DNA from 3 places in the Cytobacillus mangrovibacter genome. Region 3 is predicted to be linked to each of the others. Evidence: riboswitches for the same ligand, from Rfam matches in the RefSeq annotation. Region 3 holds a riboswitch; each other region holds the start of a gene.

Region 1 (4,291 bases), on a different contig from region 3:
CTTCGCCTAGCCAATTTTGAAAAGGAAATCGTCCCATCTCTATGACTTCTCTTACTGTAAAACCAATTGGTGGCAAAGATTCTTGCTGTAAGACTGCCAACCATTTAGCTAGTTCTTTTCGCGTATATTGTTCAATCGGTTTCTGATTAATTTCAATTTTTCCAGTCGTTGAAGTTTCCACTCCTGACAATAGCTTTAGTAATGTGGACTTGCCGCTTCCATTCGGTCCAATAATCCCAAGACATTCTCCACGTTTCACTGAAAAGTTTATCTCATCGAGCACTGACTGATTGTCAAACTGTTTACTCAGCTTTTCAACTTCAATAAACACCATCAAATTCCCCCTGACATTTGCTTGTTCCTGCGAAGTAAGTACGCAAAGAATGGTGTGCCAAGAACTGCGGTCACGACTCCAAGTGGGATCTCCGTCGGACTAAGTAATGTACGGGCAATCGTGTCAGCCCAAAGCACGTATATTGCACCGAAGATCACTGACAAAGGCAGTAATATTCGGTAATCTGGTCCAACCATCAGTCTCACTAAATGTGGGACGACAAGTCCAACAAAGCCAATAGTGCCAACGATCGATACTGCAGCAGCAGTAATAAGTGTGGAAACAACCAGCACAACTAACCGAGTTCGTTTAATATTGACACCCAAATGAGCAGCTTGCCGCTCCCCTAATGCAAATAAATTTAATGTTCGTCCATAGGACAGCAAGACGATAATCCCAATGGCTAAATACGGCATGAGCACAAAGGTAAAAGACCAGCCTCTAAGGGCTAAACTTCCCATTAGCCAAAAAACAATCTCATTCACTACCTGATCGGACATCGATACCATAAAGGAAACAATAGCCCCGAGAAAAGCAGAAACAACAACGCCAGATAAAATGATCGTTTCTAATTTATACTTCCCCTGTACATTGGCTAAACGGAGAACGACAAACAAACTGATTAACCCTGTCACAAATGCAACCAACGGAATGGTCCAAGTACCAAATAAAATGGTATGAAACCCGAATAAAATTAAGAATGCAGCACCTACCGCTGAACCAGATGCTACCCCTAATGTATATGGGTCAGCTAACGGATTGCGCAATACTCCTTGAAAACCAGCCCCAGCAAGTGATAAACACGCTCCAACTAGGATGGCAAGAAACACCCGCGGCAAACGAACTTTTAAAATAATTTGCTCAGAGGATGCCGCCCAGTCTGTATTTATGGAACCCTCTAGGAATGGAAGCTGGTGCAGGATAATCCCCCAAACATGTGAAAGGGGCAAATTAGCTGATCCTAACGACAAACTAACAACTACTGAAAGAAGAAGGAGAACGAAACCCGCTCCCCCCCATAGTGCTAATCTTCTTTTCATTTCTTAAACAATTCCGGATAAATGGCTTCAGCCATTTGTGTAAGAGCATCTGTGATTCTAGGACCAGGTCTAGACATGATATTCCCTTCAATGCCAGTCAAATTGCCATCTTGAATAGCTGAAATCTTCTCCCAGCCATTTCTTGACGTAATAAGTTCTGCTAATGGCTTTCCAGATTTATCATCAACAACTTCAGCAGTATACAGAATCACATCTGGGTTATCCTGAATGACCTTCTCCTCATTAATCGCATTCCAGCCTTCCATATCTGAGGCAATATTAATACCTCCAGCTAACGTAATCAGTTCATCCATAAATTCACCCTTGCCAACTGTCCAGCCTGGGGAAAATTCGATATATACTTTTTTCTTCTCTTCATCTTTAAGAGTTGCAGCCGCTTCTGTTACTGCGTCAATATCCTTTTTCATTTGTGCCACAAGTTCTTCTGCTTTTTCCTGTGTATTTGTGATGATTCCAATTTGAAGAATATTATTTAAAATATCGTCCAGCTTTTTCGGCTCTGTTTTATATAATGTCAGCCCTAACCCACGAAATTTCTCCACAATATCATCTTTCATTGAAATGCCGCCAATTACTAAATCTGGATCGGCAGCAATAATCGCTTCCTCATTTGGCTTTGATACCCCGCCTACTTTCGACTTCGTTAATGCTTCTTTAGGATAATCATCAAAATCCGAAACACCGTAAATTTTATCATCCAAGCCTAGAGCAAAAAGAATTTCTGTTTCCGATGGAGAAGTGGAAACAATACGCTCTGGCGCCTTTTCAAAGGTTAATTCTAAACCTGTTGCATCCTTGACTGTCAATGGATAAACTGTTACTTTATCCGTTCCCTCCTCATTCGGTTCGGTATCGGAATTTTCGTTATTTTCAACTTCTGAAGATGCTTTTTGAGCAGAACTGTCCTTTTTTGTCTCGTCATTTCCTGCCCCACATGCACTGATAGTTAACGCTACCAATACTGTTAATAGTAATACTAATAACTTTTTCATTACTCAATCCTCTTCCCTTCGTTTATGGTTCGAGATGAGCTTGATATCATGAAGTCTTCTGAACAACGAAAAAAGCCCTGCTTCCATTCGGAAACAAGGCATGCGAAAACCAGACAAATAAAGTAAATTTATACTGATTAAGCCTATCCTTTTCCACGAAGGATTTCGTTGGCAAGCTATGTAGGCAGGTTTCCTGACTTACGGGTAATGTGACTTCCTCTCCTTCCCATTCCTTAACTGGAACAGTGGTACTGCGAGGTTATCCCCGAATAACAGTGGCGGGACCGCGCCGGATTCACACCGGCTTCCCTTTTAACCTTATCCAACGACAAGGCACCTACTAGCTATCTAAGATTCAATTGGTCAAGCAATATTCTCATCTAGTATTATAGCAATAACTTCAAGATATGAATAGATCATGTATGACTGATAGACTCTAAATTAATTGATTATCAATTTCTTTCTTAGCCTAAACACCATTCTGATAATATCCATAATCCCCCGCCTTCTATGCATCAGATGAGATTTTATCTATAAATCTATATCTGCCCTATTGTCCCACTTCCTCGCCTTGATAGATCCGAAACGCTGGAACAATCGTGTCGGAAACAATTTCTTTTCCTTTTTCGCGAATGAAATCGAGTTTGTAGTAGGCATCGAATCTTTGGCTAATTTCCGTTTTCACTAGCTCTGGTGGAGTGACGACGATGAATTGAAATTTCAGTTTCTCAGCAACAGCGAAAATCGGGTCAAGGACATGGGCTGATGCAGCCTGTCCGAATGGATTATCACAGACTAATGGAACCCAAGCTTGGTCAGTTTCACTCTTAACCGACAATAACATCATCATCATGACCATTCGGGCTGATAGTTTTTGTCCGCCGCTTCCATCGGATTTCGTCTTCGAGCCTTGATTGATCGTCTGCCATGTTGAATAATGCTCCTTTTGCGGCTTCCCATACATAAAAGCATTATCTGTTCTCATGTTGTAGACGAGTAACTCTGGAAATCGATTCCGGAGGGAGACAAATAAAATTTGCTCATCACTAATAAGCTCTTTTATTGCTTGATCTAACACTCGATTATGGTCATCAATCATATCAAATTGCTTCGTAATTTTGTTAATCGCTAATACGAAATGCTGCTTCAATAGCGACTCGACGTCCTCTGGCCTTTTCGGTAATATGTCTTCTTTTAGCTGCACCAGCGGGAATGAGCCTCGCTCATTTTTCACCTTCATTTTTGCAATCATCGAACGGATTGCCTCTGAAATGCTCATAACCTTCATGCTGGCACGACTCGCCCAGAAGTTTTGAGCCCTCTCTGCCCTTTCTTTGTCCCGTTCTAACTGCTCTAACCCACTTTGTGAAAAAAGCTTCATATTCTTTACGACACTTTGGATATGGGTATAATACCTTGTATCTAAATGGTCCAGTGTTGTTAATACTTCATTTTTGAAGCGAATCTCCCAATCCTTGCCTTCAATCGTAAGTTTTAAATTACGCAAAGATTGCTCGATTTTCGCATGCTTTTCCTTGCCTTCCTCCTGAATGGCTTGATGCTCTTCACACCAGGCTAAGATACAGGCTTTTCCCTGGCTCTTGATTTTTTCTATCTCATCATTTGTGAATACTGCTGCTTCCTCCTTGAGGATAACAGATAAGGTTAACAAATCCCCTTCATAGCCAGCAATATTTGTTTCCGTTTCTTTTTGTAGCTTCTCAGCCTGCTTGATTTCCTCTTTCGTTTTCTTCGTTTGGTCTTTTATTTCGACTTCCTTTACCTTTAGATCAAGGTCCTCCCATTCTTGCGGCTGTTTTTCATGTTTGACAACCTTTTTTCCCGATTTTTCACGCTGTTCCTTCTCATGCTCCAGGGTTGTTTCTGCTTTCGTTACAGCAGTT
Region 2 (4,291 bases), on a different contig from region 3:
CCTGGTCAGATTCCCAGTGAATTTCCTTGATTGCAAGTAGATGATGCCAGCCAAAGGTACCTAGTCCAACTGCACGATACTTTTCATTTGTCCATTTTGCTTGTCCAACAGAAATATTATTACAATCGATCGTGTTATCGAGCATTCGCATCTGTATACGGATCAGTCGCTCTAATATATTTGCTCTAACTGCATTTGGAAGGTGAATAGAAGAAAGATTACATACGACAAAGTCACCAGGCTTTCGAATAATGACAATATTTCCGTCTTCATCAAGATACTCTTTCTGAATAACTGTTGCAGACATATTTTGCATGATTTCTGTACATAAATTACTGCAATAAATCGAGGTGTAACCTTCGCCTCTAACATGTTTGTTCGGATTTTGTCGGTTTGCTTCATCACGATAGAACATATAAGGTGTACCAGATTCAAGCTGCGCAACCATGATGCGCGCCATAATATCCATTGCACGGTATGTCTTCCTCGGTAGAAGAGGGTGATTGACAGCATCCTCATATTTTTGGGTGAAGTAGCTGTTATCTGACTCATCATAAAAATCCTCAAGACCTAATGGGACGCCATTATCATCTTTCCAGCTCATGATTTGCTTAACCTGATGAGGACAGAAGGTATGCCATTCACCAATGCCTCTGCCTGACTGATCAACCTCTCTTAGTTTCTTCATGAATAAGTCAGGAATGGAGACTCCTGTGAAAATATCATGTGCTTTACGGCGCTCATCACCATTGTTTGTTTTTAAATCAAGAAAACCATTCATGATATCTTTATGAAATACATCTAGATAGATGGCGATAGCTCCTTGTCTCTGCCCTAATTGGTCAACACTGACTGCTGTGTCATTAATTAGTCTGATCCATGGGACAACACCTGAAGAGTTTCCTTTGAATTTCTTAATATCTGATCCTAGGGCACGGACCTTTCCGTAATAGATCCCAATACCACCGCCATCTTTGCTTAATCGGGCTATGTCCCAATTATTTAAATAAATACTGTCTAATGAATCGTCTACTGTATCGATAAAACAAGAGGAAAGCTGTCCATAACTTTTTCCAGCATTAGAAAGAGTGGGGGTAGCAACTGTCATGTATAAGTTACTTAATGCCCAATAAGCTTCTTTAATAAGTGAAAGTCGCTTAGATTTATCTTCATTTTTCATCAAAGTCATTGCAATAATCATGAATCGTTCCTGTGGCAATTCATACAAGTTTTTCTCATAATCTTTCGCAAGATAACGGTCAGTAAGAAGGAATAAGCCAACATAATTAAATAGATAATCTTTCTCAGGATCGATTTCTTTTCCTAATTCAATTATTTCGTCCTTTGTATATAAATCTAGTAAATCTCTTGAATAGATTCCTAGTTTGGTTAGGTCATTTATAAGCTCAAAGAAATCACCATATTTCAATCCTTTGTTATATCCTCTATTTGTTGCGGCCTTAGAATAAAGCTCATTTAAATATAAATGAGCAGCAAGAAAGGTCCATTGTGGCTGATCCATTGATATTTTGTTCAATGAATAGAGGAGTGCTTGTTCATTTGCTGCTTCTTCTGTTAAGTTTTGCTCTGACATTTTTTGCTCAAGTTCACGAATATCAATATTGAATGTGTCTGACGCTCTGTTAATCGTATGTAATACATTATCCAGTTCTGAATGGATCGTTGTTTTCATAAAAACCGCTCCTTTATAAATGCTTTTTTAGGCTTTTTTCATAACATTGTTCAACGTTGGTAAAGGTTGATTTTGTCGCTAGGAAACTTTTCAAGAACTACAATCTTCTAAAGAAGAGCACTTTTAAATAAATTTGCTTAATGCTTTATTTATTTCTGAAGAAAAATAAAAACCCATCGCTCAAGAAAGAGGATGGGTTTAACAAACGCTGATATTGTCACAGACTTAAAAAAGGTCTATAAAAAATACCCTCATTCTACCTTCCCAGCTCCCGAAGAAGATAACACGTTCTAAATATGGCAGGTCTCCTGACTTGTGCCTTAACCTACTTTAAGTCCTTCCCATCCGAGTGGACAGTGGTTCACTTATTTCGACGGCACTTACAGTTGCGGGAACAGTTCTGGAGTCACACCAGATTCCCTATTAAGTCTTAATAGACACCATATTTATAGGTTTATCACTGTATATTGTAGTATTAATGAAATGATAATACTATATATGTAACTTTCATTGATTATAAGCTAGATTAGAATTTTTTACAACTTTTTAATTTCCGTAAAGAGGAAACTTTAGTGTAAGTCTTTACTCACGTATTTTCCATAGTCTGGAACTGCTATTTGATCAAAGTCTTGAACTAATTTTCTTAAATTCGTTGACAATTCTTCACCTGACATAGGTAATCCATGTCCAGTAATTGCTAGATTCGGGTTTAAAGCTGCTAATTTACTTACTGAATTTTTGGCTGATTTCCAATCGGTTGTCAGATATCTTGGCGGTCCGTTTATCTCCTGTTCCTGGGTAAAAACTTTGTATAGTGAATCTTGCTTAACTGTTACAAAGGCATCACCAACAATAAGTGTGCGATCTTTTTCCCTAAAAAGCGAAACATGTCCTGGTGAATGTCCAGGAGTATGTATCCACTTAAAATCCGGCATAAATGGGATGCTTCCATCACTTGGAAGTTTTTCGATATGATTCCCTAAGTTAATCGGTTCATTAGGGAATAAGGGGGACATCTTCGCGACCAGTCCACCTTCAACTGATGGGTCTGGTTCAGGATATCTAAATTGGCCAGTTAAGAATGGAATTTCTAATTCATGTGCAAAAACGGGAACGTCCCAATGCTCGATTAATTCAATGATTGCTCCAACATGATCGAAATGCCCATGTGTTAGGATAATTGCTTTTGGGTGACTAGTTGGGCCATAACGTTCTTCGGCAACTGAGATGATCTCATTTGCTGAATGAGGCATTCCGGCGTCTACTAGAATATAATCGTTTGTTTTTGGATCACCGACGAAGATAATGTTAACAATCTGGATTGTATGAGCGTATACGTCAGGCAATAGCTGAAACCCAATGCCACTGCCGATTGAAGTGGCAGGAATAAATTTATAATCACTTCCATAATTCATTTCCTTATCCATCAATAATCATCCTCCTATGGAACAGCATATCGTTAGTGTTTCTTAATTTCCGTAAAATAATTAAATGAAAATAACTTAGTTATCTATTTTTCTATGGTTCATATGTAAAAAGTCACAGGAATACCGATAATAAAGTATACGATCTAAAAATGGGGGAAACAACATGAATGCAATACAACAGTTAAAATTAATGGATTTGAAAAGCAAGAATAAATTGATGCTCGTTACGTATTTGATTTCAACGATCCTTGGGCTGGTTGGCATGTTATCTTTAGCTCAAAACTCATTACAAAGTACCATATATATAATGCAAATACTGATCTACCCTCTTGCTTATTTTTTTGTGAATAAAACAGGGAAAGAGTTTTTATTTGCATACATCATGGTTATAGGGATGAATGTATGTACCTTAATACCAACCTTTTTAATGGGTGGTAATTTGTCTGGTGTTATAAGTGTATATTTCTTTACCATTTTTGCTGCGGTTCAGTTTAATAAAAGAATCTTTGGAATCGGTGTTGTTTTTGGTTTAATTATCCTTTTTTATAATAGCTTTTTTCCGACAGAACCCTATGCTTACATGAAAGCAGAATTCTCTTCATTTTTGATGATTTATATTTTTTCAGTTGTGCTGTTATCCGTATTAATTCATTTAAATGATAAACAATACAAAAAACTTCAAGAATTCATTAATCAGGCGGAATCTAATTCAAGAGCGAAGGAAGAACAAAAAGATCATCTCGAAAGGGAATTATTGAATATTGTCGAAAGTATAAGCAAAGTAAATGAAAAAATTCAATTCAGTGTTAATTCACAAGATGAGATGAGAATTGCAATTAATGAAGTTTCCGCAGGCAGTCAAATGCAAAGTGAACAAATTTCAAGTATTGCTCATAATGCGCATAATAATTTAGCTGTAATAAATAAAATGTTTCATTCAACAAGGGAGTTAATTGAGGATTCAATACAATCAAGTATTCTAGCTGAAGAAGGTCAAATTAAGGCAATGGATCTTAAAAAAGAGATGGACAATTTACAGATTATTATTGGAAACCTTAATGAGAACTTTTTATTGTTAACGAAGAAAATTGAAGAAACAAATCAATTCGCTAATCAAATAAAGCAAATTACTGAGCAAACAAATCTTCTTGCACTAAATGCTTCTATTGAG
Region 3 (4,291 bases):
AATATGATTGATGTTGATCTTGCCATTTTCCAAAAGAAGCAGCCGATCACAATACAGCCCTGCTAAATTCAAATCATGAAAAATGGAGATAACGGTCAGCCCTCTTCCCCTTGTCCAGCTTTTCAATAAATCGAGCAGCTCTTTCTGAAAAGATAGATCCAGATGGTTTGTCGGCTCATCAAGCAGCAAGATTTCCGGTTCCTGTGCAAGTGCCTGTGCAAGAAAAACCCGCTGCCTTTCTCCACCAGACAATTCATGAATATAATGATTTTTAAAGTGAGCGACCCCTGTTTGTTCCATTGCCTGCATGACTATGCTGTCATCTTCATCAGACCATGTTTGAAACCAGCCTTTCTGATGGGCATACCGACCAAGCGAAACGGTCTCCTTAACTGTATAAGAAAATGATTGTGAAGAGTGCTGAGATAGAACTGCGATGATTGTCGCCAATTCCTTCGGTGTATACATCTTCAGGGATTTTCCTTTTAAGAAAACATCTCCACTTGAAAAAGGAAGAATCCCACTAAGCATTTTTAATAAGGTTGTTTTCCCACTGCCATTCGGCCCTAAGATTCCGAACAATTCACCCTTTTCTAATTCAAAGGAGACATTCTTTACAATGGCATCCCCGGAATATCCGCCTGTTAATCCCTGTACACTTAGCATCATCTATCCTCTTCTTTCCTTTCTTCTATTCATTAAAATAATCCCGAATACCGGTGCACCAATTAAGGCTGTGATCACACCAATCGGCAATTCTGAAGGAGAAATAAGCGTACGGGCTACTAGGTCAGCCAAAATGAGAAAGCCTCCTCCTGTTAGTATGGAAAGCGGCAATAAATGCTTATGATCCGGTCCCCATAGAAGTCTTGTTAAATGTGGGATAACGAGCCCGACAAAGCCAATTGTTCCTGATACAGCAACCGCCGCCCCCGTCAAAATTGAACCAGCAATTAGAATGATCTTCTTTCTCTTTTGGACATTCACACCGATATGCTGTGCTCTTTCTTCACCAAAAGACATCGCATTTAATTCTCTCGTGTTTATAAGAAGAAGAAAGGAGCCAATGATAAAGAATGGAAGAATAATTTTAATATATGCCCAGCCCCTCATTGAAACACTGCCGAGAAGCCAGCCAATAATTAGTCTTAGCTCCTCTCCTGTAAGCGCAATCATCATCGATATAATTGATCCTAAAAAGGAACTAAAGATGATCCCTGTTAGTATGATCGTTTCCACTTTCATCGATCGATCGATTTGACGGGCAAATAGCATAACGACAAAGATCGTAATAAAAGCAAATAAGATACTAAGCAATGGTAAGGTTAACAGCCCAACAAAAGGAATCGAAATACCAAAAAACATCGTTAATACCGCACCAACTGATGCACCAGAAGAGACACCTAGTGTATAGGGATCTGCGAGCGGATTCCTTAATAAACCTTGAAAGGCGGCTCCTGCAATTGCGAGAGACGCCCCAACTAACCCTGCTAAAATAACCCTTGGCAGCCGAATATTTAAGACAATATTCGTATACATGGGATCAATCTGTTCATTTGGTGACAGGCGGAAAATTTCTGCGCCAATTATTTTCAGAATATCTATAACAGAAACGGAAACCGTTCCAATTGATATCCCGAGCAGCATCGCAACCAATAGAAAGATAGCTGCAATTAAATAGGCGATCCCTTTATTATTTAAATATTTCAGGGTAAATAGCTTTTGCAAGTTCCTCTACTCCTTCAACAAGCCTTGGGCCTGTACGGGTAACCATATCAGAGTCTACATCGACCACTTGCTTATTTTTCACAGCAGTGATGTCTTGCCATCCATCTCTGCCCAGAACATTTCCAATAGGATCTTCTGTATAAAACCCATGAGTCGTAATAATAACATCTGGATTCCGCTCAATAACTGCTTCTGAGTCCAGTTGCACCCATCCTTCTTCAGTCACAATGTTATCAGCATGAATGATGTGGAGCATTTCGTTCATAAAAGTGTCAGATCCAACTGAAAAGATTTCTGGTGCTGGTGATACTTCAACAAAAACCTTTTTACGTTCTTCTGTTGTAATATCTGCTGCTTTGGCTATAATTGCTTCAAGCTTTTCTTTCATGTTCGCTGCTAGCTTCTCAGCCTCCTCTTTCTTTCCTGTTGCCGTACCAATCGTAATAATTGTTTCAAATACTTGATCAAAGTTTTCCGCATCATTTACGATGAACACAGCAATTCCTGCATCTCTTAACTGCTGCAGCCCTACTTCCACAGCATCAGCAGTTGATTCATGTGCAAGAACAAGATTCGGGCTTAATGAAATCACTTTCTCAACATTAAATTCCTGTCCGCCGACTTTTTCCTTGTCAGCTGCTTCTGCAGGATAATTATCAAAATCATTTACACCGACAATTTGCTCACCTAATCCCAATTCGAATGCAATCTCCGTGTTACTTGGAATAAGAGAAACAATTTTCTCCGGTTTTGCATCGATGATAACCTCATTATCGAGAGCGTCCTTTATTGTAACGGGAAAGGCAGACTCTTCCTTGACTTGTTGCGTTTCTTTATCTTTGGTATTCGCATTTTCATTTGGCTCTTCCGTATTTCCACCACAGCCTGCCAATACACCGACAGCTAGAAGCATTGCGAATAATAATGAATATAATTTTTTCATCTTATCTTTCCTCCCTAAATTAAAAAAACATCCCCACAGTTGAAATGGAGATGTTTGAATAGTCATACGCTCGAAAAAAAAATATGAATCCAGTCAAACACCTCCTATCCTCGTAGGTTTATGGTGCGTAAAGATTGGCAGGTTTCCTGGCTTATGGTCATTGCCTTCCTGCGCCTTCCCATACATGCTTGTACAGTGGCAAATGCAGTTAGCTCCCATTTACAGTGGCGGGACCGCGTTGGAATTACACCAACTTCCCTTTTTAAGTCTTCAAAAAAATACTTTTTGTCAGACACCTAATCTTTATATGTATGAAATTTTCCGCTAATTCCGATTATACACGATTATGTTCAAAATGGAGTATTCATATTTAATATTTTCCGGATTGACGTATAAATGTAGATTTTGTCCAATACTACCTGAGGACGTATGTAATCCTTAGTGAATTTAGTTGATCATTCAGCTGATAGCAAGGGGATTAAATAAAAAAAGAGCCGATAATTTATCATTTACCGGCCGTAAACTTTCCATTCTCGTGACTTTTTATCAATAACAAGCTTCGCATCACATGGTTCTTTGATAATATTCAAGTATTCCTCATACATATCATCCATATTCGAAAAGTCCCCAATCGTCCAAATTGGGATTTCAATATTTGTACGGCTTTGTTCAATATCTTTAATTGAGAGAATAACGCCTTCCCTCAGCAATGGTTTTAACTGACGAAGAATATCACTTGAAATGGATGGATATGTCCTCTTCTTCTTCATCCCAAGCAATGACTTTTCAACTTTTGTCTGACTCAATTTCCCTGGAATGACCTCTCCCATCATCCGGTAAAAATCACTGAAATCACGATAGTATGTCTTATTAAACCAACCATCATCATGTGCCAAATAGACATACCTGTTGCTTAGATGATTATAAAAAGGCAGCTTTAGGTGCTCTTTCAAATGGCCTAAGTAAAGCAGCTCCGCGATTGCCTGGCTTGGCAATTCATTTAAAGCCTCTTCCTCTTCAAAATCAATCCAGCAGAAATCACCATATCCATACACATCATCATCCATAAGCTTCTTCAGCTTGTCATTTGATACAAACTCATGCAATGTATGCCTATTAAAATCACCATCCTCAAAATGATGCTTCAACAATAGAAGATGATTTAATGATTGGAATAAGGCTTGAGCAAACTCTTCAAATTCAATTCCGTATGTGATCGTATAGTGCTCACGTTCATTTATATAAATATAAATAATATCACGAATAACTTGGTTCCTTTTTTTCAATGGTGAAACCTCCGAACATTAGATAACTGGTTTGGTTCTTTTATTTCAATCATATCAAAGTATTGCTAGCTTTTCCTGTTTATTTCATTTACATTAACCATAACACATTTCGTTCAGCCACAAAATTTTTTATCATTATCGTGGCATTATAATATAGATATAGAGTCCGATGGAAGGAGTGTGAGAAGTTTGATTCAAAGCATGACCGAAAATCAGATTACTCTTCACATCATAAAAACATTAAAAGAAAATAAAAAAACTGACTTTGAACTAATTCTTGATGAATTGCAGCCCTACGATATCGCTCATATTTACGAAAACCTGCCAGAAAAGC

What was found. Region 3 has a riboswitch for cobalamin ahead of ACFYKT_RS21645 (ABC transporter substrate-binding protein). Riboswitches for the same ligand answer to the same signal wherever they lie in the genome.
Region 1: it holds a riboswitch for cobalamin, as region 3 does, so the genes downstream of both, ACFYKT_RS12405 (ABC transporter substrate-binding protein) here and ACFYKT_RS21645 (ABC transporter substrate-binding protein) in region 3, are expected to answer to the same signal.
Region 2: it holds a riboswitch for cobalamin, as region 3 does, so the genes downstream of both, ACFYKT_RS05890 (ribonucleoside-diphosphate reductase subunit alpha) here and ACFYKT_RS21645 (ABC transporter substrate-binding protein) in region 3, are expected to answer to the same signal.

Annotation. Positions count from the first base shown of each region.
Region 1 covers NZ_JBIACJ010000006.1:84,200-88,490, reverse strand. The annotation lists gene ACFYKT_RS12415 (heme ABC transporter ATP-binding protein) at 1-334, opposite strand, end outside; gene ACFYKT_RS12410 (FecCD family ABC transporter permease) at 334-1,374, opposite strand; gene ACFYKT_RS12405 (ABC transporter substrate-binding protein) at 1,371-2,387, opposite strand; cobalamin riboswitch at 2,554-2,742, opposite strand; gene ACFYKT_RS12400 (hypothetical protein) at 2,938-4,291, opposite strand, start outside.
Region 2 covers NZ_JBIACJ010000002.1:492,673-496,963, forward strand. The annotation lists gene ACFYKT_RS05890 (ribonucleoside-diphosphate reductase subunit alpha) at 1-1,693, opposite strand, end outside; cobalamin riboswitch at 1,975-2,153, opposite strand; gene ACFYKT_RS05895 (MBL fold metallo-hydrolase) at 2,263-3,120, opposite strand; gene ACFYKT_RS05900 (methyl-accepting chemotaxis protein) at 3,284-4,291, shown strand, end outside.
Region 3 covers NZ_JBIACJ010000022.1:37,050-41,340, forward strand. The annotation lists gene ACFYKT_RS21635 (adenosylcobinamide amidohydrolase) at 1-666, opposite strand, end outside; gene ACFYKT_RS21640 (FecCD family ABC transporter permease) at 670-1,647, opposite strand; gene ACFYKT_RS21645 (ABC transporter substrate-binding protein) at 1,694-2,671, opposite strand; cobalamin riboswitch at 2,791-2,987, opposite strand; gene ACFYKT_RS21650 (hypothetical protein) at 3,181-3,957, opposite strand; gene mgtE (magnesium transporter) at 4,147-4,291, shown strand, end outside.